3 regions of the Streptomyces sp. TLI_185 genome follow, and region 1 is predicted to be linked to each of the others. Evidence: riboswitches for the same ligand, from Rfam matches in the RefSeq annotation. Region 1 holds a riboswitch; each other region holds the start of a gene.

Region 1 (3,268 bases):
CGACGGCGTCCAGGGTCTCGGTCAGCGAGCCGATCTGGTTCACCTTGACGAGCAGGGCGTTGGCGGTGCCCTCCTCGATGCCGCGGGCCAGGCGCTCCGGGTTGGTGACGAACAGGTCGTCGCCGACGATCTGGACCTTGTCGCCCAGCTTGTCGGTGATGACCTTCCAGCCGGCCCAGTCGTCCTCGAACAGCGGGTCCTCGATGGAGACGAGCGGGTAGGCCGCCACGAGCTCCTCGTAGTACTCGGTCATCTCGGCGGCCGAGCGGGACTTGCCCTCGAACTCGTACTTGCCGTCCTTGTAGAACTCGGACGCGGCGACGTCGAGCGCGAGCGCGATCTGCTCGCCGGGGACGTAGCCGGCCTGCTTGATGGCCTCGATGATGAGGTCGAGCGCGGCGCGGTTGGACTCCAGGTTCGGGGCGAAGCCGCCCTCGTCGCCGAGGCCGGTGGACAGGCCCTTGGTCTTCAGCACCTTCTTGAGGGTGTGGTAGACCTCGGCGCCCCAGCGCAGGGCCTCGGAGAAGGACTCCGCGCCGATCGGGGCGATCATGAACTCCTGGATGTCCACGTTGGAGTCGGCGTGCGAGCCGCCGTTCAGGATGTTCATCATCGGCACCGGCAGCAGGTGCGCGTTCGGGCCGCCCAGGTAGCGGAAGAGCGGCAGGTCGCTGGCCTCGGAGGCCGCGTGGGCGACGGCGAGGGAGACGCCGAGGATGGCGTTGGCGCCGAGGGAGCCCTTGTTGTCGGTGGCGTCCAGGTCGAACATGGCCTGGTCGATCAGGCGCTGCTCGGTGGCGTCGTAGCCGACCAGCTCCGGGCCGATCTGCTCGATGACGGCGAGGACGGCCTTCTCGACACCCTTGCCCTGGTAGCGGTTGGGGTCACCGTCGCGGAGCTCGATGGCCTCGAAGGCACCCGTGGAGGCGCCGGACGGGACGGCGGCACGACCCGTGCTGCCGTCGTCGAGGCCGACCTCGACCTCGACCGTGGGGTTGCCTCGGGAGTCCAGGATTTCCCGGGCTACGACGACGTCGATGGACGGCACGAGCATCTCCTTCTTGGATGTGACACGGCTACGGCAGTAGCGCGGTGGCTCTGCGGGATGAGCCTAACCGCCTGAGGCCGATCGGCCACGTTGCCGACCACCTCTTGGGCAGAACCGAGAGTAAATTGTTTCCGAACGGAACAAAGAGCGGGAGCAAAAAGAACCCCGCCCCGGTGCGTACGGGGGAACACGCACCGGAGCGGGGAGCCCGTGGGGGACGGGGGTGACCCTCACGTGTCCGCCATGATGGGGGACACGGCTGTGAGGGCGCTGTGGTTCAGCCGGCCGTCAGCCCTGTGTCACTTCAGGTGCAGCTGCTGGCCCGGGTAGATGAGGTCGGCGTCCGAGACGATGTCCTTGTTCAGCTTGAACAGCTTCTGCCAGCCGCCCTTGACGCCGTGCTTCTCGGCGATCGAGCTGAGGGTGTCGCCCTTGACGACCTTGTACTCGCCGTCGCCCTTCTTGACCTTCTTGCCGGTCGGGGTGGTGACGGTCTTCGTCGACTTCTTGACCGTCGGGCGCTCGGTGGAGCGGGAGGCGCTCTGCTCGGAGGAGTGGCTGCTGCTGGAGGACGAGCTGCTGGAGCTGCCGGAGGCGCTGCCGCCGTTGTAGGCGGCGCCGGACAGGCCGGTGCCGCAGACCGGCCAGGCACCCTTGCCCTGCGCGGCGAGGACCTTCTCGGCGACGGCTATCTGCTGGGACTTGCTGGCCTGGTTGGCCTGCGCGGCGTACTGCGTGCCGCCGTACGCGGCCCAGGTGGAGGCGGAGAACTGCAGGCCGCCGTAGTAGCCGTTCCCGGTGTTGATGGACCAGTTGCCGCCGGACTCGCACTGGGCGACCTTGTCCCACTCGGAGGCGGTGGCGGCGGAGGCGTTGCCGGCCGCCATCAGCGGAGCGGCGATGGCGACACCGGTGACGCCGGCCAGCGCGGCGGCGCGGGTGGCCTTGGACGGACGACGGTGCTTGCCCTTACCGGAAAACAGCATGGTTCGATCCCCTCACCGACGCCTGCGAGGTGAGCTGTCGGGTTCGGGCCGGTTGAGTTGCCCGGCCGTGCCCTCGCTTTCACGAGACACGGCTACACCCCTAGCCGCCCGTCAACTGCCCGGGCAGGCACTTACCTTGGGTCCCCCGCTCCTGCCTACGGCGCTGTTAAGCGACGACTGTTCCCGTACGGCCGCTGGCAGGATTCGGCGTTGCGGCAGCCGGGGCTCGTGTTGACGAGCGGTGACGACGGTAGACACGCGATCCGTCGAATTTCAAAGACGATCAGGGCTTCTGAGACTCATCCCACACTTTCACCAAACCGGACATTCAGTGGCGAAATGTGACGTGAACTCCCGTTGTTTTTCGCCCTATTCGGTACCGAGTTTCAGGGTCTGACCGGCGAAGATGTGATTCGGGTCGGTGCCGATGGCCTTCTTGTTCTCGGCGTAGAGCGCCCGCCACCCGCCGTCCAGGTCAAGGGAGTCGGCGATGGAGGCGAGGGTGTCGCCGGCGTGGACGGTGTACGTGTCGTCCGTGCGGCTGTCGGTCTTCGTCCTGTCGGCGGCCTCGTCGGCGCTGGCGCCACGGTGGCGGCCGGTGCCGATCGCGCCGGTGTCGACGAGGTTCCAAGTGGCCGCCGGCGGCTCGGAATTGTCCGAGTCGCCACCCTTCACCTTGCCCGTGGACGAGCTGTCGCCGCCCTGCGAGTTGCCCGTCGCCTTCTTGGACGGAGAGGTGGACGGCGAGGCAGATGTGCCGGATTCGGTGGAGTTGTCCGTCGTACTCGCGGAGGACGAAGGGGAGGCACTGGAGGACGAGCCGGAGGACGAATCCGACGAAGAGGACTCATCGGAAGCGCTGCCCGAGGAGTTGGACAGACCAGTTGAGCCGGATGCTCCGGAGGAATCGGACGAACCGGAACCGCCGTCCAGTACACCGGTGTCAATGTCGGCCGAACCGGAGTCCTTGGTCAGCCCGGAGGTCAGTCCGCAGGTATGGAAGGCGCCGACGCCCTGGTCGTCCAGGAGCTTCTCGGCGACGGCTATCTGCTGATTGCGGCTGGCGAGGTCGGCACTGGGCGCGTAGTCGAGGCCGCCGTACTTCTCCCAGTTCTCCTGGGTCAACTTGAGCCCGCCGTAGAACCCGTTGCCGCTGTTCTCGCTCCAGGAGCCGCCCGTCTCGCACTGGGCCACCTTGTCCCACGTGGTGCCGTCGGCTGCGCTGGCGCCGCCC
Region 2 (3,268 bases), 3.1 Mb from region 1:
GAGCTGGAGCGCTGCGGCGCCACCCTCGACGCGCACGCCGACCACCCGGGCGTACGTCTGAGCCTCGAGGTCCCGGCCTCCCGTCTCGCCAAGGCGCTCGGCCTGCTCGCCGACGCCCTCAGGGCGCCCGCGTTCGCCGACGGCGAGGTCGAGCGGCTGGTCCGCAACCGCCTCGACGAGATCCCGCACGAGCTGGCCAACCCCTCGCGCCGTGCCGCCAAGGAGCTCTCCAAGGAGCTGTTCCCGGCGACCTCGCGCATGTCGCGCCCGCGCCAGGGCACCGAGGAGACGGTCGAGAAGATCGACGCGGCGGCCGTACGCGCCTTCTACGACCGTCACGTCCGGCCCGCTACGGCCACCGCCGTCGTCGTCGGCGACCTCACCGGCATCGACCTGGACGCGCTGCTCGGCGACACCCTGGGCGCCTGGACCGGCTCCAAGGCCGACCCCCGCCCCGTGCCGCCGGTGACCGCCGACGACACCGGGCGCGTGATCATCGTGGACCGTCCCGGCGCCGTCCAGACGCAGCTGCTCATCGGCCGCGTCGGCGCCGACCGGCACGACCGCGTGTGGCCGGCCCAGGTGCTCGGCACGTACTGCCTCGGCGGCACCCTCACCTCCCGCCTGGACCGCGTCCTGCGCGAGGAGAAGGGCTACACCTACGGTGTGCGTGCGTTCGGCCAGGTCCTCAGGTCCGCCCCGGACGGCTCCGGTGTCGCGATGCTCGCCATCAGCGGCTCCGTCGACACCCCGAACACCGGCCCGGCGCTGCAGGACCTGTGGACGGTGCTGCGCACGCTCGCCGAGGGCGGCCTCACCGACGCCGAGCGCGACGTCGCCGTACAGAATCTCGTCGGTGTGGCACCGCTGAAGTACGAGACCGCGGCGGCCGTGGCCAGCACCCTGGCCGACCAGGTCGAGCAGCACCTGCCCGACGACTACCAGGCGACGCTGTACCAGCAGCTCGCCGCGACCGGCACCGTGGAGGCCACCGCGGCGGCCGTGAACGCCTTCCCGGTGGACCGTCTGGTGACGGTTCTCGTCGGGGACGCGGCCGCGATCAAGGAGCCCGTCGAGGCGCTCGGGATCGGCGAAGTCACCGTCGTGGCGGCCGAGTAGAGGCACCCTCAGCGGCACGCGCGCGTAGGGGCCCTGGTGACTGATGCGTCACCAGGGCCCCTCAATGTCCGAATTGAGGGAGAGGTTGCCTGTCTGCCCTGTGGCATGCGCTACAAAAGGCGTGATCCGTTTGGGGATTGAAAGTGCTCCCGCTTAGCGTCGTCCGGGCTGTCCGTCAGGCACCGCGCCGCATCCGCGGCACCGGACAGTCATCGCCGAGTCCCCGTACGGCGCGAGCCAGGGGAGCCGGGGACCCATCGCAGTCCCTGGGGTGAATCGGACGCCCGCGCGTGCAGCGAGGGGGTCCGTAGGAGACCTTCCTGCTCCGAACCCGTCAGCTAACCCGGTAGGCGACAGGGAAGGAAAGGACCAGCCACTACATGGCGTTCACGCGCGCCACCGGGAAGCACCGTCGTCCCACGCGGATGCACCGCACCACCACCCGCGCCGCCGGGGTCGCGGCCCTCGCCACCACCGGCGTCATCGGCACCCTGGCAGCCCCCGCGCTCGCCGCCGACACCTCCGTCGAGCAGACCGGCCTCACCCCCGTGATCAGCATCGGCGACACGATCGCCGACAAGATCGACGCGCAGGCCGACGCCCAGAAGCAGGCCGCCGAGGAGGCCGCGCTCAAGAAGGCGGCCCAGGAGGCGGCACGCGAGAAGGCCGCCGCGAAGGCCAAGCAGGAGCGCGAGGCCAAGGAGCGCGCCGCCCGCGAGGCCGAGCGCAAGCGCCTCAACACGTTCGTGGCGCCGATCTCCAACTCGTACGTCTCCACCGGCTACCAGGCCAGCAGTTCTCTGTGGTCCTCCGGCAGCCACACCGGCATCGACTTCCACGCCGCGAGCGGCACGACCGTCCACGCCGTCGGCTCGGGCACCGTCGTCGAGGCGGGCTGGGGCGGGGCGTACGGCAACCAGATAGTGATCAAGATGGCCGACGGTACGTACACCATGTACGGCCACCTGTCGTCCATCGGTGTCTCGGTGGGCCAGACGGTCACCCCGGGCCAGCAGATAGGCCTCTCCGGCGCCACCGGCAACACCACCGGACCGCACCTGCACTTCGAGGCCCGTACGACCTCCGAGTACGGCTCGGACATCGACCCCGTCGCCTATCTGCGTTCGCACGGCGTGAACGTCTGACGACGGATCGCAAGATCTACTGAAGCCCCGGCTCCCGAGCCGGGGCTTTCGGTGTTTCTGTCGCCCCGCTGTCCAAAAAATATCCATGGATTCCGGCCCGCCGTCGGAAATTCCGGCTCCGTGCAATAGAGTCACCGATACACGTCAATCATCGACGTTTCACGGGGATTAAGTCGGAGGTCGGTCATGCGTATTCCGGCGCACTCGGTGTGCACGGCGATCCGGGACGACATCGTCGCCGGTGTCTACGAGCGCGGCAGCCGGCTCACCGAGGAACTCCTCGCGCGCCGCTACGGCGTCTCGCGCGTCCCCGTGCGCGAGGCGCTGCGCACCCTGGAGGCCGAGGGCTTCGTGGTGACCCGGCGGCACGCGGGCGCGTGCGTCGCGGAACCGACCGAGCAGGAGGCCGCCGACCTGCTGGAGATGCGCATGCTCCTGGAACCGCTCGGGGCCTCCCGGGCCGCCCAGCGGCGCACCGATGCCCATCTCAAGGTCCTGCGCGGCCTGGTCAGACTGGGCCAGGAGCGGGCCAGGAGGGGCAACAGCGAGGATCTGCGCTCCCTGGGGGGCTGGTTCCACGAGACGCTCGCCCAGGCCTCCGGCAGCCCCGCGCTGACCTCGATGCTGACCCAGCTGCGCCACAAGATCGCATGGATGTACGCCGTGGAGGCACCCGCCAACCCCGTGGAGTCCTGGGCGGAGCACGGCGCGATCGTCGACGCCGTGGCCCGCGGCGACAGCGAGCGCGCGCGAGCGGTCACGACACTGCACACCGAGCGCTCGAGCGCGGTGCACCGGCTGCGGTTCGGCGGCCCGGAGCGGGCCAACGGTGTGAGGAACTCGCAACATGCCGTAAACATGTCGGGCCTGCGGCATTAACACGGGCGCCGTATACAAAGAGGGAACAATTCGCGGGGCATTATTTCCGCTGCCCGTGATCGGAAATTCGACCGCCCCTGTGCGGGAAATGCGAAGGGCTCGCCCGGCAATTCGGACGAGCCCTT
Region 3 (3,268 bases), 4.3 Mb from region 1:
ACCGAGCCCATCCCGACTGGGTGCAGTTCCAGCCGGGACGAAAGCGGACGGAATTCCGCAATCAGCTCGTACTGAACCTCGCCCGGGAGGACGTCCAGGAATACCTGTGGGAGCAGCTCCACGCGCTCCTCTCCAGCGCCCCCATCGACTATGTGAAGTGGGACTTCAACCGCTGCTTCACCGATGCGGGCTGGCCCGGCGAGCCCTACCCGCAGCGCCTTTGGGTCGATCATGTCCGCGCCCTGTACGCCCTGCTGGACCGGCTGCGGGCGGCCCACCCGAATGTCGCCTTCGAGTCCTGCTCGGGCGGCGGCGGACGGATCGACCTCGGGATCATGAGCCGTACGGACCAGGTGTGGACCTCCGACAACACCGACCCGCTCGACCGGCTCGCCATCCAGCACGGCTTCAGCCAGGTCCACCCCGCACGGGTGATGGCCGCCTGGGTCACCGACAGCCCGAACACCCAGCTCAACGGCCGGGTCAGCTCGCTGCGCTTCCGGTTCGTGAGCTCCATGGCCGGCGTGCTCGGGGTCGGCGGGGACCTCACCCGGTGGACCGAGGAGGAGCTGGCCGAGGCCGGCCAGTGGGTGGCGCTCTACAAGGAGATCCGGCCGCTGGTGCAGCACGGGGACCTCTACCGGCTGCGGCCGCCGCGGGGCGGACTGAGTGCGGTGCAGTATGTGCGCGGGGACGAGGCGGTCGTCCTCGCCTGGCTCCAGGCGCAGAGCCACGGCGAGCCCGTGCCGGCGCTGCGACTGCGGGGCCTCGACCCGACAGCCTCGTATGAATGCCCTGAAACGGGCGAAATCCACAGCGGTGCCGTATTGCTGCATCACGGACTGCGTACCGGATTGCGTGGTGACCTCGACGCGGCAGTTTTCCGTCTGCGGCGTATCTGAGTCTTCTGTCCGGATTGGCGCTCCTTCTGCCTCTTTATTCCAACTCGCTCCTGAATGGGGGATCCTGGAGCAGGGGCACGTGAGGAGCGTCATATCCATGACGGTGCGTGGCGCGTCATGTCCACGTAATTCACGTGCTTTACAAGGGTGTTTGGTCGAGACGATCACCCCCGAATCAACGCAGGGTTACCGGGTTTTCTCCCAAGGGATCAATAGAAACGCATTCACGGGGAACCGGCACTTGTTGCTTTGCGTCTTGGTCGCTTACGTTCGCCACCAATCCGGACGGACGCCCAATCCTGCCGCCGCCCGGTGCCCGCACAACTCACCCGTGAACGGCAGGAGCGGGGGACCCACAGGTACAACTGCCTGTTCCGGTCTCCGGAACGGCTAGGGGTAAAGCCGCGTCGCATGCGCGGCCGGGCATCTCCAGCCCGAACCCGACAGCTCACCTCGCAGGCGCCGGAGAGGAATTCGTCATGCCCGCGAAGGGTAAACACCGCCGCCCGAAGCCCCAGCGCTTCACCCGCTCCATCGCCGTCGCCGGAACCGGTGGCGCCGCACTCGCTCTCCCGCTCATGGGGGCCACCGGCGCCCATGCCGCCACAACCCAGTCCGCTTCCCAGACGGTTTCGGAAAAGGCCGTCCAGTCCCTTCCGGTCACCGCGAAGAAGGCGGCCCAGAAGAGCGCCGCCGGCAATGCGGGTGTGCGGACCTATTCAGTGCGGGCCGGCGACTACCTCTCGAGGATCGCCGACGAGCAGCATGTCTCCGGCGGCTGGCACAAGCTCTACTCGGACAACCGCCGGGCCGTCGGCGACGACCCGTCGCTGATCCACCCGGGCCTGAAGCTGACGATCGGCCGGAAGGCCGCGACGGACACCACCAAGTCGTCGTCCTCGTCCGCTTCGTCCGCCTCGAAGACGTCCTCGTCCGCCGGCAGGGCGACCGCCACCAAGGCCTCGGAGTCCGCCCCCACCGGCTTCACCCTCCCCGTGGCCGGAGGCACCGTCGGCACCGGCTACCACGTGCCCGGGGGTATGTGGTCCAGCGGCTACCACACGGGTGTCGACTTCGTCGTCCCGACCGGCACCGCCCTCAAGGCCGTCGGTGCGGGCACGGTCGTCTCCGCCGGTTGGGGCGGCGCCTACGGCAACCAGGTCGTCATCAGGCTGGCCGACGGGTACTACGCCCAGTACGGCCACATGTCCCAGATCTCCGTCTCGGCCGGCCAGACCGTGACCGCGGGGCAGCAGCTCGGCCTCTCCGGCGCGACCGGCAACGTGACCGGCCCGCACCTGCACTTCGAGATCCGCACCACGCCCGACTACGGCTCCGACGTGGACCCGGTCGCCTACCTCCGCTCGAAGGGCGTCGGCGTCGGCTGACATCCCCTTGGAACCACCTGCCTGACACGCTGCCGAAGGCCGGACCCCGATCCCCGGGTCCGGCCTTCGGTGTGTCCGGCTGCGCTCATGTTTGCCGTATTGCGTTCTTGTGGCGGGGGCTGCACGGGTGTCGACAGCGGGGGGAGGTGAGGGCACAGTGATCTCCGTAGCGATGAAAGCGCTTTCCCTATCGCCTTCCCAGGTCTGTGGAGGTTCCCGTGCCCGGCGTCGGTCGACGCACCGCCAGGCGGCATCGCTTCGGCGGTGATCGTGGCCGCCCAGGTCTACGTGCAGGTCGGCGACGGCCGGAAGCAGTTGTACGCCGTCGAGCTGTCCGTCAAGACGTCTTCTCACCACCAGCGACACGGCCTTCGGCTCGGCCGAGTTCCCGGCCGCCTGCCGCGACCTACCTCCCCGGCTGCGGGAAGCCGCGCCGCACGCCCGCATTCTCGCGCTGGGCCCCTTCAGCGGAGCGCACGCCGACGGCATCGCCGCCGCGGTCGGTGAACTGGCCGACCCGCACACCGAGTTCGTCGACACCACTGACTGGCTCTCCCCGGCGGACGGGGACTTCAACTGCAACGTCCACCCCGCGTTGAGGGCCACCGCAAAGTGGCCGACCACCTGCTCACCCTTCTCGGATCCACCCTCACTGCACCCGAAGGAGCCGCCCCGTGACGAGTACCCGTAGAGCATTCGGAGCCCTGGCTGCCGGCGCCGCCCTGGCCGCCCTCGCCCCCGCGCCGGCCGCCACTGCCTCGCCCCGCGGCCGCCTCATCGCCCGCGACGACTTCCGCCACGGCCTCGGCAAGTGGGCGGTCGAACTGGAGCAGGGCGGCACCGTGACCGCCTCCCGAGGGGTGCTGGAGGTCGACGTACCCGCCGGGGCGACGGTCTGGTTCAGACAGCGGCTCGAAGGGCCGTACGTCATCGAGTACACGGCGACGCCCGTGTCGCAAGGCGGCGCGAACGACCGCG

The links. Region 1 has a riboswitch for cyclic di-AMP ahead of EDD92_RS20020 (transglycosylase family protein). Riboswitches for the same ligand answer to the same signal wherever they lie in the genome.
Positions count from the first base shown of each region.
Region 2: it holds a riboswitch for cyclic di-AMP, as region 1 does, so the genes downstream of both, EDD92_RS34745 (M23 family metallopeptidase) here and EDD92_RS20020 (transglycosylase family protein) in region 1, are expected to answer to the same signal.
Region 3: it holds a riboswitch for cyclic di-AMP, as region 1 does, so the genes downstream of both, EDD92_RS39975 (LysM peptidoglycan-binding domain-containing M23 family metallopeptidase) here and EDD92_RS20020 (transglycosylase family protein) in region 1, are expected to answer to the same signal.

Region 1 covers NZ_RKRB01000001.1:4,383,022-4,386,289, forward strand. The annotation lists gene eno (phosphopyruvate hydratase) at 1-1,054, opposite strand, end outside; gene EDD92_RS20020 (transglycosylase family protein) at 1,348-2,034, opposite strand; cyclic di-AMP (ydaO/yuaA leader) riboswitch at 2,039-2,207, opposite strand; gene EDD92_RS20025 (transglycosylase family protein) at 2,404-3,268, opposite strand, start outside.
Region 2 covers NZ_RKRB01000001.1:7,522,890-7,526,157, forward strand. The annotation lists gene EDD92_RS34740 (pitrilysin family protein) at 1-1,119, shown strand, start outside; cyclic di-AMP (ydaO/yuaA leader) riboswitch at 1,323-1,487, shown strand; gene EDD92_RS34745 (M23 family metallopeptidase) at 1,500-2,264, shown strand; gene EDD92_RS34750 (GntR family transcriptional regulator) at 2,451-3,143, shown strand.
Region 3 covers NZ_RKRB01000001.1:8,702,928-8,706,195, forward strand. The annotation lists gene EDD92_RS39970 (alpha-galactosidase) at 1-902, shown strand, start outside; cyclic di-AMP (ydaO/yuaA leader) riboswitch at 1,219-1,377, shown strand; gene EDD92_RS39975 (LysM peptidoglycan-binding domain-containing M23 family metallopeptidase) at 1,382-2,290, shown strand; gene EDD92_RS39980 (DUF6250 domain-containing protein) at 2,965-3,268, shown strand, end outside.